DNA from 3 places in the Allobosea sp. RIT-PG3_2 genome. Region 1 is predicted to be linked to each of the others. Evidence: predicted binding sites of a transcription regulator. Region 1 holds the regulator's gene; each other region holds the start of a gene.
The links. Region 1 encodes LexA, which represses DNA repair genes until DNA is damaged. Its sites were predicted from a motif close to TGTTCNNNNTGTGTTCNG; they were not measured.

Region 1 (3,992 bases):
ACATCCGCGCCGGCTCCGTCGCGCCCGGGGACCATATCGTCGCGACCGCCCGGCTGCTGCCTCCGCCGGGGCCGGCGCGGGCGGGCGGCTATGATTTCGGCCGCGACGCCTTCTTCAAGGGAATCGGAGCTGTCGGCAGCATATCCGGCAAGCTCGCTTTGGCGCCGCCGCCCTATCCGATGCCGACGCGTCTGGCGATCGATGTGGCGATCGACAAGGCCCGCAACGCCCTGACCCGGCGCATCGCCGAGGCCGGCGGCGGGCAGGGCGGCGCGGTGGCGGCCGCGCTCGTCACGGGCAAGCGCGGGCTGATCACCGAGGCGACCAACAACGACCTGCGCGCCGCCGGCATCTACCATATCGTCTCGATCTCGGGGCTCCACATGGTGCTCGCTGCCGGCACGATCTTCTGGCTGGTGCGAGCCCTGCTGGCGATCTCGCAGACGATCGCATTGCGTTGGCCGGTCAAGAAGCTCGCCGCCGTAGCCGCCATGCTCGGTGCAACCGCCTACTGCATCTTCTCGGGCAGTGACGTCGCGACCGAACGCTCGCTGATCATGACGCTGGTGATGCTGGGCGCCATCCTGGTCGACCGCGCGGCGTTGAGCATGCGCAACCTCGCGCTCGCTGCGATGATCGTGCTGCTGCGCGAGCCCGAGGCGCTGCTCGGGCCGAGCTTCCAGATGTCCTTCGGCGCGGTCGCGGCACTGATCGCCTTCGCCGAACGTTGGGAGCGGCGGGACCGTGCCCGGCCTCCGCCAGTTCTGCCTTGGCCTGTCGGCCCGCTCTGGACCGCAGCGCTCGGCATCGTCGTCACCACCCTGCTCGCCACGGCGGCGACCGCGCCCTTCGGCGCCTATCACTTCCAGACCTTCAATCCCTTCGGCCTGCTCGGCAACGCCATGGCGCTGCCCTTCGTCTCGCTCTTCGTCATGCCGGCGGCGGTCTTCGGCGTTTTGGCCTATCCCTTCGGGCTGGATTGGCCGGCCTGGGCGCTGATGGGGCTCGCCTCGGATGTCGTGCTGAAGGTGGCGCACTGGGTCGCGGCCATCGACCATTCAACGGTGATGATCGCGGCCTTCGGTCCCGCCGTGCTCGTCTGCTTCGTTCTGGCGTTGCTCTGGCTGACGCTCTGGACAACGGCCTGGCGCTGGCTCGCGGCCATCCCGCTGATGTTCGGCGTCGCCGTCGCCGGCAAGCCCGAGCGTCCGGAGATCCTGATCGAACGCGACGGCTCCGGCCTCGCGCTGCGCGGCGCCGATGGCCGGCTGGCCATCGCCGGAAAGCCCAGCCGCTTTGTCTTGCAACAATGGCTCGCGTCCGATGGTGACAGCCGCTCGCCGGATGATCCGACGCTGCGGGCCGGCATCGTTTGCGACACCCTGGGCTGCATCGGCCGCACGGCCGATCAGCGCACCGTGTCTTACACGCGCGATCGGCTCGCAATCATCGAGGACTGCCTCCGCGCCGACCTCGTCGTCACCGCGATTCCCTGGAGCGGCGCCTGCAAGGCGAGGTTGATCAGCCGTGGCGCGCTGAGCCGCGACGGGGCGACCTCGCTCTATCGAACAGCGACAGGCTGGAGCAGCCATGTCTCGGAGCAGGGCGCCGCAGACCGTCCCTGGAGCCGCCGCCGCGAGCAGCCGCAGCCCGCGCCGCGGGCCAACAATCAGCCGCCCACCAACCCGGCATCGGTGTCCGTCGACAGCGACGCCGACATCGAACGGCTTCAGTAGCGCCGCATCAGATTGACGAGACGGCCCTGGATCTTGACCCGGTCCGGTCCGAGCACGCGGGTCTCGTAGGCCGGGTTCGCCGCTTCGAGCGCGATCGAGGAGCCGCGCTTGCGCAGCCGCTTGAGGGTAGCCTCTTCGTCGTCGATCAGCGCCACGACGATATCGCCGGTATTGGCCGTGTCCTGCCTGCGGATGACGACCGTGTCGCCGTCGAGAATGCCGGCCTCGACCATCGAATCGCCACGCACTTCGAGCGCGTAATGCTCGCCGGAGCCGAGCATGTCGGGCGGCAGTGAGACGGTGTGGCTGCGGCTCTGGATCGCCGAGATGGGCGTGCCGGCGGCGATGCGCCCCATGACCGGAATCGCGATGGAGGAACGGCTGTCCTCATCGGCTCCGGAACCCGGGCGTGGCTTGCCGAGGCTGGGCTGCGATCCGAGACCGCCCTGGACGATGGCCGGGCTGAAGCGGGGGCGCTGCTGCGGAGCGCCGAGACCATCGGGCATCTTGATGACTTCGAGCGCGCGCGCCCGGTTGGGCAGGCGGCGGATGAAGCCGCGCTCCTCCAACGCCATGATCAACCGGTGGATGCCGGATTTCGAGCGCAGATCGAGCGCGTCCTTCATCTCGTCGAAGGAGGGCGGCACCCCGCTCTCGCGCAAGCGTTCCTGGATGAAGCGCAGGAGTTCGTGTTGCTTGCGTGTCAGCATGGTTGCCGCCAGCCCCTCAAAGCGCAGATTCGAAACAAAGCACGAACACCATACGCGTTCTGCTTGTGTTCCGCAAGCGGCCTACCGCAGCGGCAGGATCCGGCAGGGATCGCCCGTTTTGGCCGCGTCGGCGAAGGCGGGGCGGATCGTCAGCGCCTGGGCTCGCGCCAGCGTGCCGAGCATCGAGGAATCCTGCCGGCCGAAAGGCGTCGCCACCCATCCCTCCGGGGTCAACGCCAGCTCGGAACGCAGATAATCCTCGCGTTCGTCATTCCCCGGCATGTCGCGTCCCAGGACGGCCGGGATGCTCCGGTCCCGATCCGCATCGGCCATGCCGAGCAAAGCCTCGATCAGCGGCAGCACGAAAAGGTGGCCGCAGACGATCGAGGAGACCGGATTGCCGGGCAGGCCGACCACGACCATGCGGCCGAGCCGGCCGGTCATCATCGGCTTGCCGGGCCGCATCGCGATCTTCCAGAAGCCGAGCTCCATGCCCGCCCGCGTCAGAGCCTCCTGCACGAGGTCATGGGCGCCGACGGAGGCGCCGCCGAGCGTGATCAGCACATCGGCATCGGCGGCCTCGGCCTGTCCGATCTTGGCGGCGAGATCGGCATGATCGTCGCGGGCGATACCGAGATCGAGGGGAGCGCCACCGGCTTTCTCGACCAGCGCGGCGAGTGAAAACGAGTTCGAGGCGACGATCTGGTCGCGCCCGACGGGCTCGCCGGGAGCGACCAATTCGTCGCCGGTGGCGAGGATCGCGACGCGGGGCTTGCGCCGCACCGGCAGAGCCGGATGCCCCATCGCCGCCGCGAGCCCGAGCGCGGCGCTGTCGAGCACGCGCCCGGCCGCCAACAGGACATCGCCTTCGTGGAAATCGAGCCCGGCGGCGCGCAGGAACTTGCCCTTGGTCGGCGGCACGCGCACCCGGATCGCGGGGCTGTCGACGCCGTCGGCATCTTCCTGGATCAGGATGGTGTCGGCGCCGGCCGGCATCGGTGCGCCGGTGAAGATCCGCACTGCCTGGCCCGGCCCGACGCCGCCCTCGAAAGCCCGGCCGGCGGCGGATTCGCCGATCACGGCGAGGCTGACGCCTTCCGCCATGTCGTCACCGCGAACCGCGTAGCCGTCCATGGCCGAGTTGGCGAAGGGCGGCTGGGTGCGCAGCGCCTTCACGTCGGCGCCGAGCACGCGCCAGCCGCATTGGGCGAGCGGCAGGGTCTCGGTTCCGGTCGGCCCCGGAATGCTGTCGAGCAACGCCTTGCGCGCGACGGGGACCGGGGTGAGCGCCATTAGAGCATAATGCCGAAAAGTGGGAACCGGTTTTCGGGCGACATCATGCTCACTCCTCTAACCAGCCTTCGCGTCGTAGTCGCCGGACTGGCCGCCGGATTTGTGCACGAGCCGGATATTCTCGATCCGCATCGCCCGGTCGACCGCCTTGACCATGTCGTAAACGGTGAGGCAGGCGACCGAGACGGCGGTCAGCGCCTCCATCTCGACGCCGGTCTGGCCGGTCATCTTGACCTCGGCGCGCACGCGCACA
Region 2 (3,992 bases), on a different contig from region 1:
GCTGCCACCGCCGTTCTTCGCCCGGTTCTCCTGCGCGCGCTGCCAGCCCGGCGTATTGTAACTGGAGCCGAAGCTTTCCATCCGGTCGAAGCGCGAGGCGCCGTAGCCGCCCTGCGAATAGCTGTTCGGGGCCTGCTCGACCTCGACATGCTCCTCCGGCAGCTCGTCGATGAAGCGAGAGGGTAGGCTGGTTTGCCAGAGGCCGTGGATGCGCCGGTTCGAGGCGAAATAGAGCTTCAGCTTCTTGCGGGCGCGGGTCAGGCCGACATGGGCGAGGCGGCGCTCCTCCTCGAGGCCGGCACGGCCACTCTCGTCGAGCGCGCGCTGGTTGGGGAAGAGCCCTTCCTCCCAGCCGGGCAGGAAGACGGTGTCGAACTCCAGCCCCTTGGCGGCGTGCAGCGTCATGATCGAGACGCGGGCGCCGGATTCGCCGTCGGCGACATCCATCACCAGCGAGACGTGCTCGAGGAAGGCCGGCAGGTCCGGGAACTCGTCGAGCGAGCGCACGAGCTCCTTGAGGTTTTCGAGACGCCCGGCGGCATCGGCCGAACGGTCCTTCTTCCACATTTCGGTGTAGCCGGATTCCTCCAGCACCAGTTCGGCGAGCTCGCCCTGTGGCATATGCTCGGCGCGGGCCGACCAGCGGCCGAAGGCCTCGACCAGCTCGCGCAGCGCCGTACGCGCCTTGGGCTTCAACTCATCGCTCTCGACCGCGGCGCGGGCGGACTGCATCAGCGAGAAGCCGGTGGCGCGGGCGTGGTTGTGCAGGAGCTGGACCGTCGCGTCGCCCAGCCCGCGCTTGGGCACATTGACGATGCGCTCGAAGGCGAGATCGTCGGTCGGCGATACCACGCAGCGCAGATAGGCGAGCGCATCGCGGATTTCGGCGCGCTCGTAGAAACGCGGGCCGCCGATGACGCGATAGGGCACGCCGGCCTGGACGAAGCGCTCCTCGATCTCGCGCATCTGCGCGGAGATGCGCACGAGCACCGCGGCCTGGCCGAGGTCCTGGCCTTTGGACTGCATCGCCTCGATCTCGTCGGAGACGAGGCGGGCTTCCTCCTGGCTGTCCCAGGCGCCGGTGACGGTGACCTTCTCGCCGAGCTCATCCTCGGTGCGCAGCGTCTTGCCGAGGCGGCCCTCGTTGCGGGCGATGAGCTTGGAGGCGGTGGCGAGGATATGGCCGGTCGAGCGGTAGTTGCGCTCCAGCCGGATCACGGTCGCGCCCGGAAAATCGTGCTCGAAGCGCAGGATGTTGTCGACCTCGGCGCCGCGCCAGCCATAGATCGACTGGTCGTCGTCGCCGACGCAGCAGATGTTCCGGCGGCCCTGCGCCAAGAGGCGCAGCCAGAGATACTGCGCCGTGTTGGTGTCCTGGTACTCGTCGACGAGGATGTAGCGGAAGCGGTCGTGATAGGTCTGGAGTACGTCCGGATAGTCGCGAAACAGCGTCAGGCAGTGCAGCAGGAGATCGCCGAAATCGACGGCATTCAGCGCCTTCAGCCGCTCCTGATAGGCGGCGTAGAGCTTGCCGCCCTTGCCGTTGGCGAAGACGGCGGCTTCGCCCGGCGCGACGTCCTTGGGGCTAAGGCCGCGGTTCTTCCAGCTGTCGATGAAGCCCGCCAGCATCCGGCCGGGCCAGCGCTTCTCGTCGATGCCCTCGGCCTGGATCACCTGCTTCATCAGGCGGATCTGGTCGTCGGTGTCGAGGATGGTGAAGTCGCTGCGCAGCTCGAGCAGCTCGGCATGGCGGCGCAGCAGCTTGGCCGAGATCGAGTGGAAGGTGCCGAGCCAGGGCATGCCCTCGGCGACCGGGCCGACGAGATGGGCGACGCGCTCCTTCATCTCCCGCGCCGCCTTGTTGGTGAAGGTGACGGCGAGGATCTGGGAAGGGTAGGCGCGGCTGGTCGAGATGAGGTGGCCGATGCGGGTGGTGAGCACGCGGGTCTTGCCGGTGCCGGCGCCGGCGAGCACGAGCACCGGGCCTTCCGTCGCCTCGACAGCCTGGCGCTGCTCCGGGTTCAGACCCGCGAGATAGCCGGCCGCCGGCTGCGCCGCGGCGCGCGCGGCCAGTCCGCCGGGGCGGGGCAAGGGAGCGGAAAAGGCGTCGGTATCGGACAAGGGTCTAAGCTGCTCGTGCGTGATTCGTTCTCCGGCAAATATAGGGCGTCGATGTCAGGATTGCGCCCTGCCGGAGCGATCATTTTATATCCCGTTCCACAGGGAGGTGGCAGCAATGGTCGAGCATGGCAGCGACGGGCGCTGGGAGGTCACCAATCAGGTGCCTGTGCTGGCGGATTACGATGTCTTCGCCGCCGATCCGGTGCTGCCTCGCATCGTCGCGGTCTTCGGTGCCGATTGGGCCAGCGCCCGGCTGCATGAGGCTGGGCGCACGGTCGGCTCCGGCCGCGTGCAGGAGCTCGCCTATCTCGCCAACCGCCATACGCCGGAGCTTCGGGCCTTCGACCGCTTCGGCAACCGCATCGACGAGATCGCCTTCCATCCGGCCTGGCATGAACTGATGGGCCTTGCCATCGGGCAGGAGACGCATGCGCTGGCCTGGAACCAGCCCGAACCCGGCGCGCAGGTGGCGCGGGCCGCCCTGCAATATCTCTGGTACGGCGCGGAGAGCGGCATCTGCTGCCCGATCAGCATGACCTATGCCGCTGTGCCCGTGCTGAAGCAGGATGCTGCGCTCTGGGAGCAGTGGGGTTCGCTCGTTACGTCCAACCGTTACGATCCGAGGCAGGGGCCAGCGCATCTGAAGACCGGCGCGACGGTCGGCACGGCGATGACGGAGACGCAAGGCGGTTCGGATCTGCGCCAGACACAGACGGTGGCCGAGGATAATCGCGACGGCACATTCTCGCTGCATGGCCGGAAATGGTTCTTCTCGGTGCCGCATTCCGACGTCTTCCTGACGCTGGCGCGGACGGCGGAGGGCATCTCCTGCTTCGTCGTGCCGGGATGGCTGCCTGACGGAGCGCGCAACGGCGTCGCGATCCAGCGGCTCAAGGACAAGGTCGGCAACCGCTCGAATGCGTCGTCCGAGGTCGAGTTCCGGGGAGCCATCGGGCACCTGATCGGCGAGCCGGGACGTGGCATCCGCACCGGGCTCTCGATGAACCATAATTCGCGGCTCGACATCGCGGCGGCGTCCTCCGGCCTGATGCGGATGGCGGTGTCGCTCGCGGCCCATCATGCGCAGCACCGGCGCGCCTTCCAGAAGGCGCTGATCGACCAGCCGATCATGCAGAACGTGCTCGCCGATCTCGCCATCGAGGCCGAGGCCGCCGCCTGGCTCGCATTCCGGTTCTTTGCGGCGCTGGACCGGCAGGAGACGTCCGAGAGCGAGCGCCTGCTGGCGCGGGTCGGGGCGCCGATCGCGAAATACTGGATCACGCGGCGGGCGCCCGCCGTCGTCACCGAGGCGCTGGAATGCCATGGCGGCAACGGGTTCATCGAGGAGAACCCGATGGCGCGGCTCTACAGGGAGGCGCCGCTCAACGCGATCTGGGAGGGCTCGGGCAATGTCATCTGCCTCGACGTGCTGCGCTCGCTGATGCGGGAGGAGGGGGTGGTGGATGTGCTGCGGGCGGAGTTGCTGACGGCTGCCGGGGCGGATCGACGCTATGACGCGGCGCTGAAGCGGCTGGAGGGCGATCTGCCGGAGCTGATGCGCAACGAGGGACAGGCGCGGCGGCTGACGGAGAGGCTGGCGCTGCTGTTGCAGGGCTCGCTGCTGTTGCGGCATGCTCCGGGGGAGGTCGCGGATGCCTTCATCGCGACGCGGCTCGGGGATGGCTGGTCGGGGCAGTTCGGCGATCTGCCGGTTTCGGTCGATGCGGCTGCGCTGGCGCGAAGGGCGGTGCCACGGGCTTCATAGAGCGCACCGTCATTCCGGGGCAGGCCGAAGGCCTGAGCCCGGAATGACGGCAGTAGGCTTCAAGCCGCTTCCGCCGCCTCGAAGTTCATCGCCACGCCGTTGATGC
Region 3 (3,992 bases), on a different contig from region 1:
CTCCTCCGCCCGCCGGTTCGCACTGGCGATCAAGGGAGCAATCAGTTCGGCCTCGGGTAGGTTCCGCCAATACTTCATCGGCATCTCGGCCCGCATCGCCCTGACCTTCAAACGCGCGGGATTGAAGATGCTGGCGTAGTAGGTGCGCCAGTAATCCTCCATCCGGTCGTCATCGGGAACCTCGGCTCGCCGGGCCGGTGGACCGTGCAGCAGCGTCTCGCCATCCCAGTGAAGCGAGCCTTGCGGGGTCAGGATCGACCAGCACATCGCCGCGAAGCGCGCGGTGAAGAAGGTGGCGGCGGGCGCCAGGATGAAATGCTCGGGCTCGAACCAGGCGACGAAAGGGCCGTCCTCGCACGCCCCGGCCACCGCCCGGAAGCGGACGAAAGCCGTCATCTTGTGAAGGTCGCGCCGCACCGAGCGCGCCATCGCCTGCGCCCGGGCGACATCGGCATCGACGCTGTCGTCGAGCAGCGCCGGCTCCTGCTGCAGGCGCAGCAGCATGCGGTAGAGCAAGGCGAAGCGGCCACCGTCCCGGTGGCAGATCACCGTCTCGGCCAGATCAAGGAAGCGCCTGGGCACCGTGAGATCGCAAGGCTGCGCCTGCGCCGGTGCCAGCGCATCCCCGGCTCCAAACAGGCCGCCCCCGCCTTCGCCCCAATTCCATTCCACGTCCTCGGGCGCTGCGCCCGCCTGCGCCAGCCGGCGCGCCTCGGCACGCCAGCCTGCGAAGTCGGCGGGCCCTGAAAGCCGCGCCGCGATCATGCGAACAGTGAGAGCTGCTGCGGCCGCGGCGACAACCGCTCCCGCAGCCCTTCACGGTCGAGGCTCCGGCCCGGAGACCATCCCTCGGCTGCGATGAAATGGCGGATGGTGGCGAGCGAACGCGTCAGCCGCCCGACATCCTCAAGCCTCAGACGCCGAAAGCGCCGGGAGGTCAGGATGCGGTCGACGCTGCGGGTTCCGAGCCCCGGAACGCGCAGCAGCGTTTCGCGGTCGGCCCGGTTGACGTCGACGGGAAAGCGCGCCCGGTGTTTGAGGGCCCATGCGAGCTTGGGATCGATGTCGAGGTCGAGCATCTCCCCTTGCGCGATGATCTCCTCGGCCTCGAAGCCGTAGAAGCGCGTCAGCCAATCGGCCTGGTAGAGCCGATGCTCGCGCATCAACGGCGGCGCGATGAGGGGCAGTTGCCGCGAGGCGTCCGGGATTGGGCTGAAGGCGGAGTAGTAGACCCGCTTCAGCCCAAAGCTTCCATAGAGCAGCGCGCTGCGCCTCAGGATCGTCCCGTCGCTCGCGCCGTCGGCCCCCACGATCATCTGGGTGCTCTGCCCGGCAGGCGCAAAGGCCGGCGCCTTCGCGCTCGCCTCCCGTTCCTCTGCGGCCTCCTCGATCTTCAGCTTGAGCCCGCCCATCGCGCTTCGAATGGCGACGGCGCTCTTCTCCGGCGCAAAACGCGCCAAACCTGCCTCGCTGGGCAGTTCGACATTCACGGAGACCCGGTCTGCGAACCGCCCGGCCCGCTCGATCAGCTCCTGGCTGGCGCCGGGGATCAGCTTGAGATGGATGTAGCCGCGGAAATCATTCTGCAGGCGCAACGTCTCGGCGACGCGGACGAGCTCGGCCATCGTATAGTCGGGAGAGCGGATGATGCCCGAGGAGAGGAAAAGCCCCTCGATGTAATTCCGTCGATAGAAGCTCAGCGTGAGCTTCACCACCTCCTCCACCGAGAACCGGGCGCGGCGCACATTGCTCGACGAGCGGTTGATGCAGAACACGCAGTCGAAACTGCAGAAATTGGTCAGGAGGATCTTGAGCAGCGAGATGCAGCGGCCATCCGGCGCATAGGAATGGCAGATGCCGGAACCCGTCGTCGAGCCCAGCCCGCGACCGTCGCGGGAATCGCGCCGCGTCGTGCTGCTCGACGCGCAGGACGCGTCGTATTTGGCGGCGTCGCTCAGAATCTCGAGCTTCTCCATCGTGGTGAGCTGAGCCATGGCGTTTCCTTATGTTCACTATTTGTTCTATCAGACGGCTTCCGCCTCTGGCAAGCTTTGTCGGCAGCGGGAACCGCGTCGCGCGGGCGGGCGTTGTTCGGCGGAAACCCCATGGAGTGTCCGGTGTTCCGCCTGCTGCTGGTCATCATCATACTGGTCGTCGGATACGACGCCGTCGTGCATCAGGGCGCCTACACGCGTGACGCCTGGAACAGCATCGTCCGGCTGACGAGTGCGTCGGTCGAGGGCGCCAAGGAACTCGGCGAGCGCGCACGCAACTGAGCGGCCCTCGGGTGGCTCAGGCGGCCGCCCTGCCCTCGACGATTCCCGCAATCGCCTCCAGCATCCGCGTATCGTCCCCGGCGAGCCCCTCCATCGCAGCCATGCGCTGGATCACGGTCGCGGCGATGGCTTCCTCCACCGTGTCCTCGGCATAGGCGTAGAAGATCGTCGCATGCTGGCCGTCTCGATGGCAGCGCCCCTCGATCTGCTGGAGCTGGATCGCGCTGTGGCGCATGTCGTGAACCACCAGCGCCCGCTCCCGCTCCCCGCCCGGCATCTCGCCGCGATGCAGCGAAATCGATTCGGTGACGGTGAAGATCACCGCATCGAGCTGCCCCGTCTGGAAAGCGATGCGCGTCTCCTCGTTCTGCGTGCCCGAATGTCCTCCGTTGATCTCGGCCGTGCGCCAGCCGCGCCCGCGCAGCGTCTCGGCCAGCATCGCGCTGGTTTCGAGGAAGGCGACGGAGATCGCGACCTGCTCGTCATTGCCAAGCAGGTCTTCGCAGAAATCCGCGGTACCGGGGATGCGCAGCAGGCTCGCCTTCTGGCGGAAGCGCAGATCGGCCGCCCAGCCCTGAGGCTTGCGCGTCGAGCCGCCGGCGAGGCCGAGTTCCTTGCGGAACTCGCGCCATGTCGCGTCGTAGAGCTTGCGCGAGGCGGTATCGAGCGCGACGGGAGCAAGCTCGCGCTGCACCTCCGGCCAGCCGGCGATCTCCTCCGGCCGGCGCCGCAGCCCAATGGCGTTCGCGCCGCGATAGAGCAGATCGGCCATCGCCTTCCGGTCGGCCTCGTTCGGCTCCCAGCTCCAGTTCTTCCAGCGGCCCTTCGCCCGGCCGATCTTCAGCCGCTTCATCAGCAGGCGGAAGCCGTCGAGATCGGCTGATGGCATGCCCGCCGCCTTGGCCAATAGCGGCGCGAGATAGGACAATTCATGCGGGGACTGGCCTGCGGTCGCGCTCATATAGATCGTGAAATCGGCAGCCTCCGCCATTTGTCGGCATACCAGCCCCTGCTGCGAGTTGGGGTTGCGGATGCGGTGCGCCTCGTCGATCACCACCAGCGGCCAGGTCCGCTTCGGCTTGCCGTGCTTGGCGATCTCGTTGTTCTTGGCCCGCGTCGAGCGCTTCTTGCTGTCGGTGGGCGGCGCGAGCAGCGACTTCGTCTTCTCGAAATTCATCAGCGTCACCCGCTTCGCCGGCAAACCCGACAGCGCCATTGTGCGCCGCCATTGCGGGATCGCGCCCTTCGGGCAGATCACCAGCACCTCCTCTTCCGGCATCGCCGAAAGCGCGAGCCAGGCCGACAAGGTCTTGCCGAGGCCCGTCAGGTCGCCGAGCAGGAAGCCGGCCGCGCCCTTGGCCCGCGCCGCGAGGATCGCATCGCGCGCGACGATCTGGTGGGGATGCGGGACAAAATTCATGGGAGGGCAGCGCGGATTCCGTTCATCGGGCACGCCATGCCCGTTCCGCTCTCTTGGCACTGGCGCGCCACGGCGTCCACCGGCACTGTGCCGGCCTCGAATCCGGGAGACCCAGACAGATGACCCGCGCGCAGGCGATCGCGAAAGCACAGGATTGTTTCGATTCAGGCCGGCTCAAGAGCGATCTTGCCCGCCTTATCGCGATGCCGACCGAAAGCCAGAATCCCGATCGCGCCCCGGTGCTCTCGCAATATCTCGACACCGAGATGCGCCCACTGCTGGAATCGCTCGGCTTC

Region 2: AC2FAN_RS17750 (ATP-dependent helicase) is a predicted target of LexA. The motif match lies at 2,136-2,153, and genes of this name have one in related genera.
Region 3: AC2FAN_RS18065 (putative DNA modification/repair radical SAM protein) is a predicted target of LexA. The motif match lies at 2,007-2,024, and genes of this name have one in related genera.

What each region holds. Positions count from the first base shown of each region.
Region 1 is NZ_JBXWCA010000005.1:320,407-324,398, forward strand. Features, by position in the region: gene AC2FAN_RS17235 (ComEC/Rec2 family competence protein) at 1-1,736, shown strand, start outside; gene lexA (transcriptional repressor LexA) at 1,730-2,446, opposite strand; gene AC2FAN_RS17245 (molybdopterin molybdotransferase MoeA) at 2,528-3,739, opposite strand; gene moaC (cyclic pyranopterin monophosphate synthase MoaC) at 3,797-3,992, opposite strand, start outside.
Region 2 is NZ_JBXWCA010000006.1:51,046-55,037, forward strand. Features, by position in the region: gene AC2FAN_RS17750 (ATP-dependent helicase) at 1-2,121, opposite strand, end outside; gene AC2FAN_RS17755 (acyl-CoA dehydrogenase family protein) at 2,237-3,886, shown strand; gene msrB (peptide-methionine (R)-S-oxide reductase MsrB) at 3,946-3,992, opposite strand, start outside.
Region 3 is NZ_JBXWCA010000006.1:108,214-112,205, reverse strand. Features, by position in the region: gene AC2FAN_RS18070 (UdgX family uracil-DNA binding protein) at 1-765, opposite strand, end outside; gene AC2FAN_RS18065 (putative DNA modification/repair radical SAM protein) at 762-1,994, opposite strand; gene AC2FAN_RS18060 (hypothetical protein) at 2,118-2,276, shown strand; gene AC2FAN_RS18055 (SNF2-related protein) at 2,293-3,696, opposite strand; gene AC2FAN_RS18050 (M20 family metallopeptidase) at 3,816-3,992, shown strand, end outside.